DNA from 4 places in the Paenibacillus sp. GCM10027628 genome. Region 1 is predicted to be linked to each of the others. Evidence: riboswitches for the same ligand, from Rfam matches in the RefSeq annotation. Region 1 holds a riboswitch; each other region holds the start of a gene.
What was found. A riboswitch is a leader RNA that binds a small molecule or an ion and turns the genes downstream of it on or off. The one in region 1 is predicted to bind cyclic di-GMP.
Positions count from the first base shown of each region.

Region 2: another riboswitch for cyclic di-GMP. It lies ahead of ACFQZT_RS08135 (putative bifunctional diguanylate cyclase/phosphodiesterase); the one in region 1 lies ahead of ACFQZT_RS22440 (GspE/PulE family protein).
Region 3: another riboswitch for cyclic di-GMP. It lies ahead of ACFQZT_RS32115 (pyridoxal phosphate-dependent decarboxylase family protein); the one in region 1 lies ahead of ACFQZT_RS22440 (GspE/PulE family protein).
Region 4: another riboswitch for cyclic di-GMP. It lies ahead of ACFQZT_RS09050 (hypothetical protein); the one in region 1 lies ahead of ACFQZT_RS22440 (GspE/PulE family protein).

Region 1 is NZ_JBHTHA010000035.1:12,153-15,866, forward strand. Features, by position in the region: gene ACFQZT_RS22435 (response regulator) at 1-313, opposite strand, end outside; gene ACFQZT_RS22440 (GspE/PulE family protein) at 330-1,982, opposite strand; cyclic di-GMP riboswitch class I at 2,029-2,124, opposite strand; gene ACFQZT_RS22445 (hypothetical protein) at 2,334-3,497, opposite strand; gene ACFQZT_RS22450 (hypothetical protein) at 3,494-3,714, opposite strand, start outside.
Region 2 is NZ_JBHTHA010000004.1:74,979-78,692, reverse strand. Features, by position in the region: gene ACFQZT_RS08145 (S-layer homology domain-containing protein) at 1-125, shown strand, start outside; gene ilvA (threonine ammonia-lyase IlvA) at 253-1,509, shown strand; cyclic di-GMP riboswitch class I at 1,581-1,668, shown strand; gene ACFQZT_RS08135 (putative bifunctional diguanylate cyclase/phosphodiesterase) at 1,801-3,348, shown strand; gene ACFQZT_RS08130 (BMP family lipoprotein) at 3,600-3,714, shown strand, end outside.
Region 3 is NZ_JBHTHA010000052.1:168,635-172,348, forward strand. Features, by position in the region: gene ACFQZT_RS32110 (methyl-accepting chemotaxis protein) at 1-8, opposite strand, end outside; gene ACFQZT_RS32115 (pyridoxal phosphate-dependent decarboxylase family protein) at 15-1,685, opposite strand; cyclic di-GMP riboswitch class I at 1,774-1,859, opposite strand; gene ACFQZT_RS32120 (VanW family protein) at 2,081-3,013, opposite strand; gene ACFQZT_RS32125 (sugar phosphate isomerase/epimerase family protein) at 3,157-3,714, opposite strand, start outside.
Region 4 is NZ_JBHTHA010000005.1:199,210-202,923, reverse strand. Features, by position in the region: gene ACFQZT_RS09060 (MFS transporter) at 1-704, opposite strand, end outside; gene asd (archaetidylserine decarboxylase) at 733-1,521, opposite strand; gene ACFQZT_RS09050 (hypothetical protein) at 1,724-1,966, opposite strand; cyclic di-GMP riboswitch class I at 2,154-2,250, opposite strand; gene nagZ (beta-N-acetylhexosaminidase) at 2,567-3,714, shown strand, end outside.

The DNA.
Region 1 (3,714 bases):
GCTTCATTACGTACCCCTTCGCTCCTGCTTCCATTGCCTCTAGGATAGAGTCCTGTTGATTGGAGGCGGTGCAAACGAGAATCACGGCTGCAGCTTCGAGCTTTAAAATCTCTTTAATGGCCTCAATACCGCTCATCTCCGGCATATTTATATCCATCATGACCACGTCCGGCCGCAGCTCTTCATATTGCCGAACCGCCTCACGGCCGTTGCTCGCTTCTCCTGCCACCTCATACCCGTTTTGTTTCAGGCAATCGGCTAACATTTTACGCATGAACTGCGTGTCATCCACAATAAGAACCTTGAGCGCCATAGCGATTTCCTCTCCTTTATGTCGAAATGCCGATTCCGTTCACTGCTTTAACAATGTCTTCAGCAATGGTCAACCCTTCTCGCGCTTTGCACAAACCATCATAAAGCATCGGTTTAAAGCCGGTTTTTTCCAAATGCTGTTCCAGCTCGGACATCGATGGGGTTTGGAGCAGTAACTGACGCAGGGGCTCGTTCACTTCCAATACCTCATGAATGGCAATAAAATCTTGTAACCCTGTTTGGTCGCATAACCGGCATCCGGCACCCCGGGTCACCGTTATTTTCCCATCGATTTTCGCCTTCGCGAACATACGGAAATTCCCCTTGGACTGCTTCGAGTCATTATCTTCAAGCAAGCTATGGGCTTCAAATAGCCGAATTTCCTCATCGGTAGCCGCTACGGATTGGCGGCATTGGTGGCAAATCCGCGGTACCAATCGTTGGGAAACGATGCAGGATAAAGATGACGCCAACCGGTACGTGTCAATGCCCCAGCCCCGCAGCCGGTCGATCGTTTGAAGCGCATGGCTGCCATGTACGGCCCCGAGCACCAATCGTCCGCACAGCGCCGCACGCACAGCGATCTCGGCCGTTTCCGCGTCCCGGATGTCTCCGATCATTAAGATATTCGGGTCCTGCTGCAGCACCGACCGTAATGCGGAGGCAAATGTCAATCCGATCCGTTCGTTGACCTCCACCTGCGTCGTGCCCAAGATTCTACGCTCCATGGGATCTTCTATAGTCACAATCCGCTGTTCTTCCCTAATCAGATGATGCAACGCCGCATACAACGTAGTCGTTTTCCCGCTACCGCACGGCCCGGATATAAGGACAAGCCCGCCGCCCGGACGACGAAGCACACGTTCGAACTGCTGTGCATGGTCTTCCCTGAGGGCAAGATCCGTCAACTTCAACCGTTTCGCCGAGGGGTCCATGATCCGGATGACAATACTTTCACCATTTATAGTCGGCATAGTGGAAACGCGGCATTCCACGGCAACACCGCGGATGTTGCTTTCCAAATGGCCTTCCTGCGGCAGCCTACGCTGGGCGGGATCTAACCCGGCTTGGTACTTAATCCGGTTGATCAGCGCCTCCCGCATGGCGGAAGGAATGGTCCTCTGCGTCTTCAGCTCGGCCCCGATCCGGTACTTCACAATGAGCCCCTGTTCCTGCGGATCGAGGTGAATGCTGCCAGCCTTCTGCTCCATCGCTGAACCTAGGATTACGGTCAGCACTTGAACCGTTTCCGCCAGCCCGTATTGCCGGATAATCCCTTCCTCTACCTCAGTGCGGGCAGCTAGAAATGGCTGAACGATCATTCCGGTTTGGATTTGAATTTCTTGAATCGCCCCTTCATTTAGCGGGTCAGCCATGGCGATTTTAAGTTTTCCGTTTTTACACTCGATGGGGATCAGACCGTACTTTCGAGCAATCGATTCATCGACAAGCTTAACGGCATCCAGATCGTAGTGGATATCCGTTAAATTCACGGCCGGTATACCCAACTGAAACTCCAACACTTCAACCAGCTGCCGTTCGTTAATGAACCCGTGCTCGATTAAAATTTCCCCGATTTTTTTCGTTGTATGGGCCTGTGCCTTGAGCGCTTGCCCGAGCTGCTCTTCCGTTATCAGACCATTCATGACCAGAAGTTCACCAGCGCGCATAAGGACCTCCTTTCGCCATCCTGGAACAGCAAAAAGCCAACTGGCTTTGAGCAACCCGGCTATCGTACCATCGCTTGATCGAGATGGTGTAGACCCGTGGCTTTGCGTCCCCGACTTTCGAACGGGTTTGCCGTTGTTCGTTCCATTGGCTTCATTGACGATTTTAGACAAAAGTTAACTTCATATACTACGATTCTACAGAATCGGCCACAAGTTTGGGATAGCGCAAATTAATCATTTTGCACTGCCTGTTTCCTAGGTATTTACGGTTGTGTCCGTGTAAAAATATGTCGTAATACATCTAGCGGAGTAGGTCAAGAGTAGGGGCTTGAAATAGAAATTCATTTCGTATTACGCAACAAACCCTTTAAACCGCAAAACTAACCAAACATAAAGAGAGACGGATACCCAAATGAACAGAGCAAAATAGATAACCGATTTCCAAACGATGAATTGAGCATGACCAGAATTCTTATCTGCGCGTATCAAAACTTGGTCTACATGTTTCCCAAGGAAAATAAAAAGGGGGAAGATGGCTAAAAAATATCGCATAAATCCATGGGATGAGATCTGAACTGCCCGGTTCAAAGTCGAAGATAGCGGCATCAGCACTAAACCGAACGTGTAAATAACCTCGGACCAAGGTACAACGTTATGCTGCCGAATTGTTGAAATCATATAGCTGATAAAGATCAAAAACAATAGCATATGAAATATGATAATAGGTTCAATCCTGCCTGTTTGAATTGAAGTTACAATATCCTGATAAATAGGAGAAAAGGGAATAGCTGAATAACGTCCGTAATCAGGAGCCATTACTTTTAAAAACAACAAAGGCTCTCCTTTAGTCAGCCAAAGATAAACCGGATAGACGGCAAACATCAAACTGCTCAAGGCCGCCCAGATAAAGTCCTTAACGTCCAATTTCCGTCTGATCCATCTTTCCGCAAAAAAAGCCAGAGGAATCCATACTCCAACGATTCTGGTGAGGGCGGCCAGTCCTCCGATGAAGTAGGCGGCTTCTCTTTTTTTATTTCCCCAGAATCGGAAAGCGAGCAATGCCAGAAACAGAAAGAAACTTTCCGTATAGAAGGCACTGAAAAAATAAGAGGATGGAAAGCAAACGAGCACAGAGAGTGTCAGAATCTTTACTCTCTCACTAAGCCCTTTCTTTGTCATAAGTTGATACAGCAGCCACAAGGAGCATACAAAAAAGAAGTTGGATAGAACAAAGCCGGCCCAATAAACATCCATCCCGGTAACAGCGGTAAATCCTCGGACAATAAGTGGAAAAAGCGGAAAAAAGGCGGTTAATCGGTCCTCTGTATATCCTTCCGTAGCGATCTGCGCATAATTATAGGAATCGTAGAGTATAAAGCGGTCTAAAACAGGATTATCCACTTGCAGCTGGTTATCGGCATAATGAATCTGATCGGGTTGGCCGATCGACAAGAAACCGAACATGATCAAGCGGCTTACGACAAAAAGCAAAAAAATGGTTTGGAGAGCTTTCATTTATAAAATCTCCATAAATCCCATACCTGGCCGAAGCTTCCTGTAAAATCAGGCTTGCCTAATTGCTGTTTCACTTCATCAAGCTCAACTGCCGATAAGGAATGGACGTTTTTTTTCGAATCCGGAGTCTGGAGAATCAGAAAGTCAGGCCGGTCCGACTGAATGACATCCATTAAATATCCGGACCGAAAGCCATTTACGGAACGTTCGAACGCTG
Region 2 (3,714 bases), on a different contig from region 1:
CGCTCAGCGGCGATAAATTCGAGCCGCAGCAAGAAGTATCCAAGGCGCAGGCGGCCAGCGCATTCTACCGCTTCCTGCAGAAGCGGGCAGAGCTGCAAGACCGGTCACCACGCTTCTATTATTAAGGACTCCTGGGCATGCCGCTTCGGCGGCATGCATTATTTTTTTTCCACTGCGCTCTAAAGCCTCAGATATGCTACAATATTCTTTAAAACTTGGTATTAGCGTAGCTAGGAAAAGGAGTCAGAGTGTATGAGTGTGTCCACGAGAGTAGGCTTGGAAGATATCATCAAAGCGAATCACGTGCTTAGCCGTGTGATCGAGCCATCGCCTTTGCAGCGTAATGAGCTTCTGTCCAATTTATATGAATGCAACGTTTATCTCAAACGTGAAGATATGCAGGTCGTACGGTCTTTTAAAATTCGCGGAGCTTACAATGTGATTCAAAGCTTATCTCCGGAAGAGCGCGAGGCGGGCGTTGTTTGCGCAAGCGCGGGGAATCACGCGCAGGGTGTGGCTTACTCCTGTAAGCAGCTCGGTATCGAGGGCAAAATTTTTATGCCGACCACGACGCCCCGTCAAAAAATATCCCAGGTGAAGCTGTTCGGAGGCTCGTTTGTCGAGGTGATCCTGACAGGTGATACGTTCGACGACTCCTCGGCGCAAGCCAAAGCTTATTGCGAAAAGGAAAACAAAGTGTTCATTCATCCGTTTGACGATGTTCGCACGATTGCCGGCCAAGGCACCGTAGGGCTTGAGATTATGAATCAAATGCCCGAGAGCCCGGACTATATCTTCGCGACGATTGGCGGCGGCGGTCTGGTAGCGGGTGTATCTACGTTTGTAAAGAGCGTTTCCCCGCAAACGCGAATCGTTGGCGCTGAGCCCGAGGGGGCCGACAGCATGTCCGAATCGCTTCGCCAGGGACATGTTGTAACATTGTCCACGATCGACAAGTTCGTCGACGGTGCGGCTGTGAAGCAAGTGGGCCAGCTCACTTTTGACATTTGCAAAGACGCGCTTGAGGATATTGTAGTCATTCCTTCCGGCAAGGAGTGCACCACGATTCTTGAACTGTATAACAACAATGCCATCGTCATCGAGCCTGCAGGCGCTTTGCCGGTTGCGGCGCTGGATGCCTATCGGGAGCAAATACGCGGCAAGAATGTGGTCTGCATCATTAGCGGCGGCAACAACGATATCGAGCGGATGCAGGTGATCAAAGAGAGATCGCTTATCTATGAAGGGTTGAAGCACTATTTTATCCTCAATTTCCCTCAGCGGGCAGGGGCTTTGCGTGAATTTCTCGAGGAAGTGTTGGGGCCGACCGACGATATCACCCGATTCGAGTACACGAAGAAAAATAACCGGGACGACGCTCCGGCACTGGTCGGAATCGAGCTCAAAAACAAGGACGACTACGACGGGCTGATCGAACGTCTCTCTCGAAAAGATTATGGTTACATCGAAATTAATAAGGATCCGAAGCTATTTAATTTGTTGATTTAAACTAGAATCTATTAGCCAACCACCTATGAATATGCTATAGTAAATGAGCTACAAAAATTTCCATATCCATATTTCTCAAAAGGCAAACTTGTCGAAAGATAAGGGCGCAAAGCCTCAGATCTAACGTTGCTTTGCAACTATGATGGCTGGGCTGCCGAGAGGTCACAATTCTACCTATGCAGCTAGTACACCTAACGGCTATTCCGCTTCGGAATAGCTTTTTATTTTGGCTTGTTGAAAACGCAGCCAATGCTTACGAGAAAGTTTTACTAAATTTAGGAGGATCCAAGCATGAAGGGCATAAAGTCTTCAAAATGGGCGCAGCATATGAAAGTATATGTTTGGGCATATATCGGCTTATTTAGCGTCTGTTTGTTGACGGTTAATCTGCTTGCAGCCGCTTCATTTTCATTTCAACCTCGTGTGCTGATCGCGCTAACGGTTCAAGTCGTCATTTGCTTGCTCATTGCTTTTCGCGTGCGTTTGTTATTGAAAACAAAGCAGCAGGTTGAAGAGCAAATGAATGAAATGACACATATGGCCTACCATGACGCCTTGACCGGCTTGCCGAACCGTCGGCTGTTCCAGGATCGTCTGGAACGCGCACTGCTGCAAGCAAAGCGTCGCGAGCAGCTGGTGGCGGTGATGTTCCTGGATATGGACCGCTTCAAAGGCGTGAACGATACTCTGGGTCATGCTTGCGGCGATCAATTGATCCGGCAGGCGGGCCAGCGCTTGGTAAGCTGCTTACGGGGAGCTGACACGGTGTTTCGGCAAGGCGGGGACGAATTCACCATTTTGCTGGAATATATGGCGAAGCCCGAAGATGTTAGAGTTGTAGCGGCCCGCATTCAAGCGGAGTTGGAGGAGCCTTTTATTCTCGAGGGTACGCCTGTATCGGTGACAGCGAGTATGGGGATTGCCTTATATCCGATGGACGGCGATACGCCGGAGCAGCTCATGGAACGGGCGGATGAAGCGATGTACGCGGCAAAGGAGCGGGGGCACAATCACTTCCAATTCTACGCCTCAGATATCGATGCAATGCTGGCAGGCAAAGCATATTTGGAAAAAGAGCTGCGGTTATCGCTGCAGCATGAACATTTTGAATTGCGGTATCAGCCTCAATATGAATTGGCAACAAGAGAACTAAAAGGCGTGGAGGCCGTACTTTCTTGGAGCAAGGGGGGGCCTCAATCTGTATACGGTCTGAATTGGAGAAAGATCGCTGACGAAACCGGCCTTATGATCCCTATAGGCCATTGGATGCTGCGCAACGCCTGCATGCAGGTGAGAAGCTGGCAGGATTCCGGCTATCCGCCGCTCCGATTGACAGTCGGCATCACTTCTGTTCAATTCGAAGATCCGTTTCTTATCGATAAGCTGGATGCCATTTTGAAAGAAACGGGTATGGACCCAAAACGTGTTGAAATCGATCTGACAGAAAGTATTTCTACTTCCAGCGTTCAAGAGGCGGGGGAGAAGCTAAGGCAATTAAAAGCACTGGGAGTCCGCGTTGCAATGGACGATTTGTGCATCGGATTGTTTACGCGTTCCGGTATGGAGGGAATGCCGATGGACAGCGTGAAGCTCGATAGCGCGTTGGTGAGGGATCTTCCCGACGATGACGAGAATCAGGCGTTAGCTGCGGCCATTATTCGAATGGCCCATCGTTTGGGGCTGAATCTGATCGCCAAAGGTGTTGAAACGAAAGCGCAATTGGAGCATTTGCAGCATTTGCAGTGCACGGAAGTACAAGGGGAACTGTTCGGCGGACCTTTACATCCTACGGAGTTCCTAAAGCTAATGAAAGAAAATGTCGTCCAAGTGGCCACGTAGATTTTATTGACCACAGGTAGTATAATAAATACTTGGTGCTTGGAACCTATATTGTTGAGAATGACAAACGAAATATGCCGGCTTGTATGACGTCACGAATTATGATATTCCTAGGGGAACCTACTTTTCTCCTAGGCCTTTTAATGTTACAATTGTACATGCAAGGTCTTACATAATTTCGTTTATCGTGGTCATACTACAATGTGGAACTCCATGGTAAAGGTAAAATTAATATGATGGGGGTAAAAACAATGAAGAAAGTGCTTTCTACAGCTCTTATGGCTGTAACGGTTACGGCAATGGCGCTCACAGGTTGCGCGAAGAAAGACGAAACTAAGCCTGCAGCATCAGCAACTCCAGGAGCTA
Region 3 (3,714 bases), on a different contig from region 1:
TTTGCCACTTTCATTTACCTCCCGCTCAAAATCGTTGATTCATAATGCTTTTCGTAGACTTGCGCTACGGTTTCTTTCAAATATTGAACAATTTCAGGCACGTGCTTGGTCTCTGTATAAGGAGAAATAATAAAAATCTTAGACGCGTATAAAGGAACCAAGCCGCCGTCTTTCGTCTGAACCATGAGATGCTTCTTGGTGTCGCCGAAGAAGATACGATCGCGATGATCCCCAAGCATTTCAAACAGTCGTTCGTTAAATTTGTTGCTCCGTTCGATTTCCAGACGGGTACACATGCCCTTCATTTCCGCCTGGAAGCCAGGACTGCCCTCCGGATATATACGAAATAAAGTGATGATGCCAGGGTTGTCACCATTGACGATTTCGGCTTGTGGGATTTCCCATTTCAACGCTTCCCTGAAAGCGAGATTAACCTCAACGAATTGCGCCAGCAATCGCTGATACCCTTGAATGCCGAAGGCAAGCAAAGCACCATAAATACTAATAGAACTCGCCATGCGCGAACACTCCAACGTATATCCGGTATGGTATTGCCCATATCCGCGGTGTCCGACATAAGGCGTTTCATCCGGATGCAAATCGACGAGCGTTAAATCGGCGGCATCCTTAAGCAGAAATAAGCTTGTCACATAAGGAGTTTGACCTAACTTTTGGAAATCGAAGCAAAGGGAATCGGCCAGTTTCAAATGTATCATCTTGCGTTGGATGGACTTTAGCGCTTGAACAACATCCGACTTAAACTCAAGTGGATTTGCAGTGAAGTCATAGTCGTTAAAGAAAGCGAAAAAACCGCCTAAAGCAGAATCTGCATGAATATGAGGTCTGGATAAGCCATGATGAGCGGCTACCTGCTCGGCCATAGCGTAAATTTGCCCTACATCGTCAATACCCATTGCGTCTGTCGTTCCGGTAGTAGCAACGATATAAATCGGAATTCCGCCGTTTGCAATAACTTCTTTCATTTTGTTGCGCAGATCGTCCACATCCATGGAACTGTCTGCATGCGTACGGACCCTTATCAATCTATCACTGCCTATGCCTGAAGCTTCCATAGATTTATATAAACTATAATGCGCGGCATCGGAACAAAAAGCGTACAAATTGTTGGGAACGCCTTTTTGCAACGCGTCCGGAACAAATTTGGCAATCGCAATCCGCAGACCGGAGAATACGGCTCCTTGTCCGCCCCAAGTCGTATAACCGCCGCTTTTCAGCGAATCGTACCCGATTAATTTGGACATCATGCTGATAACCCTTACTTCCGCTTCGGCTCCAGCGGGGCCATACACATCCCATAAATTATTGCCATTCACCATAAAAGCTGCAATCATGCCCATAATCCCAGGGATGCTTGCCATCGGCAAAATATTCGTTAGAAAATATTTAGAATGATAAGGATGATCATGCAGCAATTTCAATAACTCGGAATTGACATCCTCTAATGGAACGCTGCCGTTTGGAATCGCACTATTTCGAATGAGGTCATTGTAAAAATTTCCACTTCGATTTTTATGACCCTTGAGATTCACGCCATCCGGGTTTTTGAGCTCATCTACGCCCCTAACGATTTGTTCAATGAGCTGTAAAAACATTTGACGCGTTTGTTGATTTCCATCCTCACTGGGAAACAATTGCTGTACATTCGTCAGTCTCTTCTCTCTCATATTTTTCTCTCCTATCGATTGAGTTCGTCGTATGTAAACATCACAAAAAGGCGAACATGGATGTTAGCCCATATTTCGCCAATTGCTGAAGTGCAACTGGCTGACATATCCTTGTAGGATGTAGTCCCTCTAGCTTTGCGTCCCCATTTTTCAATAGGTTTGCCATTATTAACTTGTCAGTGAATATTTTTCAACGACAGTAATCGACATACAAAACTTTACAATTTCATACACAAGAATAGAGTATAGTACAGTCGTATGAATAAAACAACACATTTTTCCAATATTGTTTGTTAAGTTTTAATGCAGTCATGATATGACTTTTTTAACAAAAGACGAATGAAACCCCTTCCACATGGATAATAGAAGGGGTTTTGTCCTTATATGCGTGATCGTTAAGGAACCGGAACTCCCACGTCCGTACCGGCTTGAATCTCCTCAGGCAGCGCTTCAGAGGCGCTGGGTACATGCCGCGGCTTGAAATTTACGACATCGGAGGAGGAGATCGTAATGTACACCCTGCCCGGTGAGGCTTGAGCCCTAATCAAAATAGGTTGATTGTAATTGTTGGTGAAGCTGAAATCCGGTCCGCCCCAATTCACGGTAGCATCCCGCCCAGGTGGAACGTACGGTACGGACCTGCTATGCGAATATCGTTCCACGATTTTCAGACCGGCACGGTCTACCGCGTTGAAAAGAGTCGACGAAATCTGACAAATTCCGCCGCCTATGCCTTCGGAAAATTCGCCTCTGACAATGACTTTGGCTAGTTTATAGCCTTTTGCCGGTGTTCGAACGCCTACCACACGATTAAAGGAGAATGTTTCCCCGGGATAAATCACGACATTGTTAATCGCATTCGCAGCCAGCTTCATATTATGATAGCGATTATTGTTATTCGAATTAAAGTAAGTGACGTAATATCCGATCGACTGTACGCGTATTGTTGCAAGCAACTCACTGTCCACTTTGGGATAGATGGCTGACACAGGAGCTGTCATTTTCTTGGATTGTTGATTATAAAAAGTATCGTAGAACTCCTTTCGGAAGGCTTGACGATTCAGTTTTGCACCTGAAACTTCCTTCACGATGGCTCCACTTTCATTAATGGTGGCGTTTACGGGCGCCCGGAATATCTTTTTTTCGACGTCCTTGACTAGCACGTCTAATTTCTCCTCGTCAACCAGAGGCACATCGATAAATGGAAGCGAATAATCCGTGCGGTTCACATTCTTGATGCATTGTCCGTTCCGGTCGATGCATAGATCATCTTGCAAGTGATTCGGCTGAAGTAATAAAAATAGTCCAGCAATCCAACCATAACCCATAAACAAGCACATCTCTCCTATTCTTATCCAGGCTTGTACTAAATCCTAAATGGTAGTATATCCAATCTTTGTAATTTCCACTAAAAAAGACAACTCAAAGAGCCCCTTCTACGATGAGAAAGGGCTCTTGATCTAAGTAGGCGCTATATGATGATTTCCCTCCATAACGCTCGGGCGCGATCTGCGAAAAGCAGCGATTGCGACCATCGGTCGCTGCATTCATGCTGCCGGTTCGCATATTCATCCGTTGTGATCGCATAAGGTGCAGGGCCTAACTCGCATACAAAAGAGAACACGTCACCCGGTTTGGCGGCACTCCGCCAGTTACGCATGCCGCTTTGCCACCAGTGTTCAAAGTGGGGCATCATCGGATGTTCCCCTCTTTCTCCGACGTTCACCTGAACTTGCTCGCCATTGGACACTCTTGCATGAATACTGGCCGTGCGGGTGAGCAGGGTTTGCAGTAAGTTCTCGGCTTCCGGTCTAACGGTATGCATCTCGCCAGCGACGACATAATGGGAGAAATCAATCGTCAGCCGCAGATCGTCCAACCGGTTGATATATTGAACGGTTCGCAGCAGATCTTGGGTGATCGTACCCCGATGTGTCTCGATGAACACCGGGATTCCTGCATGTTGGGATACGCTGAGCAGCTCAAGAAGCAGCGCTTCCGCCGGTTGATCGGTCAGAAATGGCGTTAA
Region 4 (3,714 bases), on a different contig from region 1:
ATGGCGAAGAGCACTTGCTTGCGCCGCTGCGGATTGACGGCACGCTGCACGACTGCTTTGGCCTTGATAGGGGCCGTTTGCAGCACGGTTTTATACCAGCGAGCGATATACAGCTGAACCGCGATGGCTACTGCGGCTACACCCGTGAACCAAATGGAGCCGAATAGACCTAGAGGAATGAAGATCCATTTGGTCATGATTGGAGCGAGCGATTGTCCGGCGTTACCGCCGACCTGGAAGATCGATTGGGCAAGCCCCTTGCGTCCGCCAGCGGCCATGTGGGACACGCGCGAACCTTCGGGATGGAAAGCCGCCGAGCCCAGCCCCACGAAACATACCGACAACAGGACAACCCAGTACGATGGCGCAAAGGCGAGAAGCAGCATCCCGATTAACGTGGATGCCATCCCGATCGGCAGCATGTAAGGGGACGGTTTGCGGTCGGTGTAAAGCCCAACGACCGGCTGCATAATGGAAGCGGTAAAATTGATCGCGAATTGTACCCACCCCACTTGGGTGTAACTTAGACCCATTTCGCTTTTTAAAATGGGAAAAATCGCGGGAATAACGGATTGGATAGAATCATTAAGCAAATGTACGAGACTAATGGCAAAAAGGATGCGGTACACAGTAGGTTTGATATCTCCGGTTCCCTGCAAGCCATGCGAGCTTGGTTTTGGAGACGTCGTTGTTGTTGTAGCCATGGAACTCTCCCTCCGGGAGCCCGGTCTGTTATTTCTCTATGAAACTGCCGAGTTCTTCTCCCATTTTGACTTTAGAGCCTAGTTGCAAATCTTTGCGCGATTCAAACATTTCATCTTCAAACAGCAGGACGACAGTCGAACCAAACTCAAAATAAGCCAGTTCTTGTCCGCGTTCCAGATGATTCGGCAGCGGCTCCACATATTGAATGCTGCTGACATTGAGCGCCCCGACTTTCACCACAGCAACCTCGCCGGTACCGTGCTGCATGAACGTAATCAGCCTTTCGTTGCGGCTCAGAACTCTGCGCATATGTCGCAGACCGAACTCGTTTACGGGATACACTTTACCCGGCACGTGTTCTTTCTCAAGGATGTCGCCTGTGATCGGAGAGTGAATGCGGTGGTAATCGGTAGGGCTCAAATACAGAACGAAGTAAAAACCGTTCTTATAGTTGACCGTACGCGGCGAACGATTCAGCAATTCATCGATCGTATAGTCCTGGCCTTTGACATTCAGAATCAACCCGTCCTTAATGTCTCCAATGCCTGTAATCATGGCGTCAACGGGACTAACGACGCGAGTCGCATCCTCATGAATCGGACGTAAACCGGGTTTTAATCTACGTGTGAAAAAATCGTTCAAGGACATATAGTCCTTGATATGCTTCTCAGCATCCTCAATCCGGATGCCATAGGTTTGGGCAAAGCGCGGAATAAAAAGACGGCTGGCCTTGGATTTGGCGAAAGCTCCTGTCAACTGCGACACCCACTTGCGTGATGACAGCTCGGTCAGCAATCGAAAAAACGGTTTGGACATAAGTAAGTAACTCCTGTTCATTCAGTCAAGGTAGGAGAGACGATGAGCATATGAGCAAATGGACCAAAGCTCAAAAATCTCTATAAATAGTTCTTCGCTTATCTTGCCATAGATAGGTAAAAGAATCAATTGCCATATGGGGCAAGGGAGGGCAGCGATACATAGAAAAAAACAGCCTAGCGGCTGTTTTCATGTCATTCTCCTAGTCCAGCTTATATTCCCCGCAAGTATGGCAGGTAGCAAAGTTGACGGAAATGGGGATTTGGGATCCTGCATATTTGATGCATTGGATTGGCGTTCTCAAAGCAGGCTCGGCAATGCTTGTACAGTACTTGCAGTTTGCGATTTGCTCCAATGCGGCAATCAAGGGCAGCGAATATTGCGCATCAGCATGCTTGTGAAGCGGTCGATCATCTGCGAATGGCCTCGGTACAGGATTTCTCATAGACAGACCTCTTTTCGTGATAGGAATGTAGAACCGATTTCAAGGTAATTTCCCTAAGGTGACGAAAATCTTCGAAGCCAAGTCCGGTGATTACATGGAGAGCCCGTCTTGCATGAAAAATGAGCTGCGAGCATTTGCCTAATCTCCAAAAAAAGCCGCCCTAAGCAGGCGGCTTGGCTCGTCCGATTAGGGTAACCCGGCTATCGTAGCGAATGTATTGGACATGCGCTTTAGACCCGTGGCTTTGCGTACCCGACTTTCGTACGGGGCTGCCTTTTTCCAAATGTAAACGCTTTATTCTTGTGAACTATCATAGCATACCAAATCGTCATATGTCATTAGGAATGAAAAGTATTTCCAGTCACGAAAGCGTCAATGCTAGAGCTGAACTCCTGATGCAGGTTGTCCAAACGAAAAACAGGAAGGAGGTGACACGGAAATGTCCATACTCATTGTGGTGCTGGCATACATCCTACCGCCTTTTTACATGGAGATAGCTCAGGAGCGGTTAGGCAAATTGCTGCTTGCAACTTAGTGAATGCGCAGAACGTTTAGAGCAAGAAGACTTGGCATCCAAACTTTAATGAAGAAGGTGAAGACATGCGTCCGTTCATTAACAGGTACTTAACCTGGAGCATCCTATGCGGCGCGATGATGGTTCTTTTAACGGGATGCCTCCATCGTTCCGGAGGTAATTTGACGTCCATACAGCCATCGCTGACGCCAACACCTGCACCTACAGTGACTGCTTCGCCTGCACCATCGCCAAGTATCGTTCCAACGAAGCTGCAGCAAATGACGATCGAAGAGAAAATCGGTCAGTTAATTTTTGCAGGAATCGATGGGTATGCGATGAGCCAGCATTCGCGTGAGCTTATTGAGAACTACCACGTCGGCGGTCTCATTTTATATAAAACCAATGTGAAGGCGACGAGTCAGCTTGTGGAGCTGGTGAATGCGTTAAAGGGAGCGAATGCGGGGAACAAGCTGCCGCTCTGGCTAGGTGCAGATGAAGAAGGAGGCAAGGTGACGAGGCTTCCCGATGAAATTGTCAAGACGCCCGCCAACCAAGTGATCGGCAAGACGAATAGCAAAGACTTTGCCTATGGCGTCGGCAGCCTGCTCGGGCAAGAATTGAATGATTATGGTCTGAATGTCGATTTTGCTCCCGTGCTTGATGTGAACAGCAACCCGAAGAACCCGGTGATTGGCGATCGTTCCTTCGGCGCGAATGCGGCTATTGTGAGCTCCATGGGGGTTCAGACAATGAAGGGGATTCAGGCGCAGCAGGTGCTGCCTGTTGTGAAACATTTTCCCGGACATGGGGATACGTCAGTGGATTCGCACGCCCAGCTTCCGATTGTTCAGAACGATCTGGCCAGACTGCGTAAATTGGAATTGGTGCCCTTCGCGGAATCTTTCAAGCAGGGCGCGGATGCGGTGATGGTCGCTCATATTCTGCTGCCCAAGGTGGATGCGCAGAATCCGTCTTCCATGTCAAAGAAGATCATGACGGATTTGCTTCGTCAGGAGATGGGTTTTCAGGGCGTTATCATCACGGACGATATGACGATGGGTGCTATCCTAAAAAATAACGAGATTGGTGAAGCGGCTGTAACATCTATACTGGCCGGGGCTAATGTCGTGATGGTCGGCCATGATTATGACAAAGTCGTCACTGTATTTGACGCTCTCCGCAAAGCGGTGCAAGAGAAACGCATACCCATGGAGACGATCGATCAAAGTGT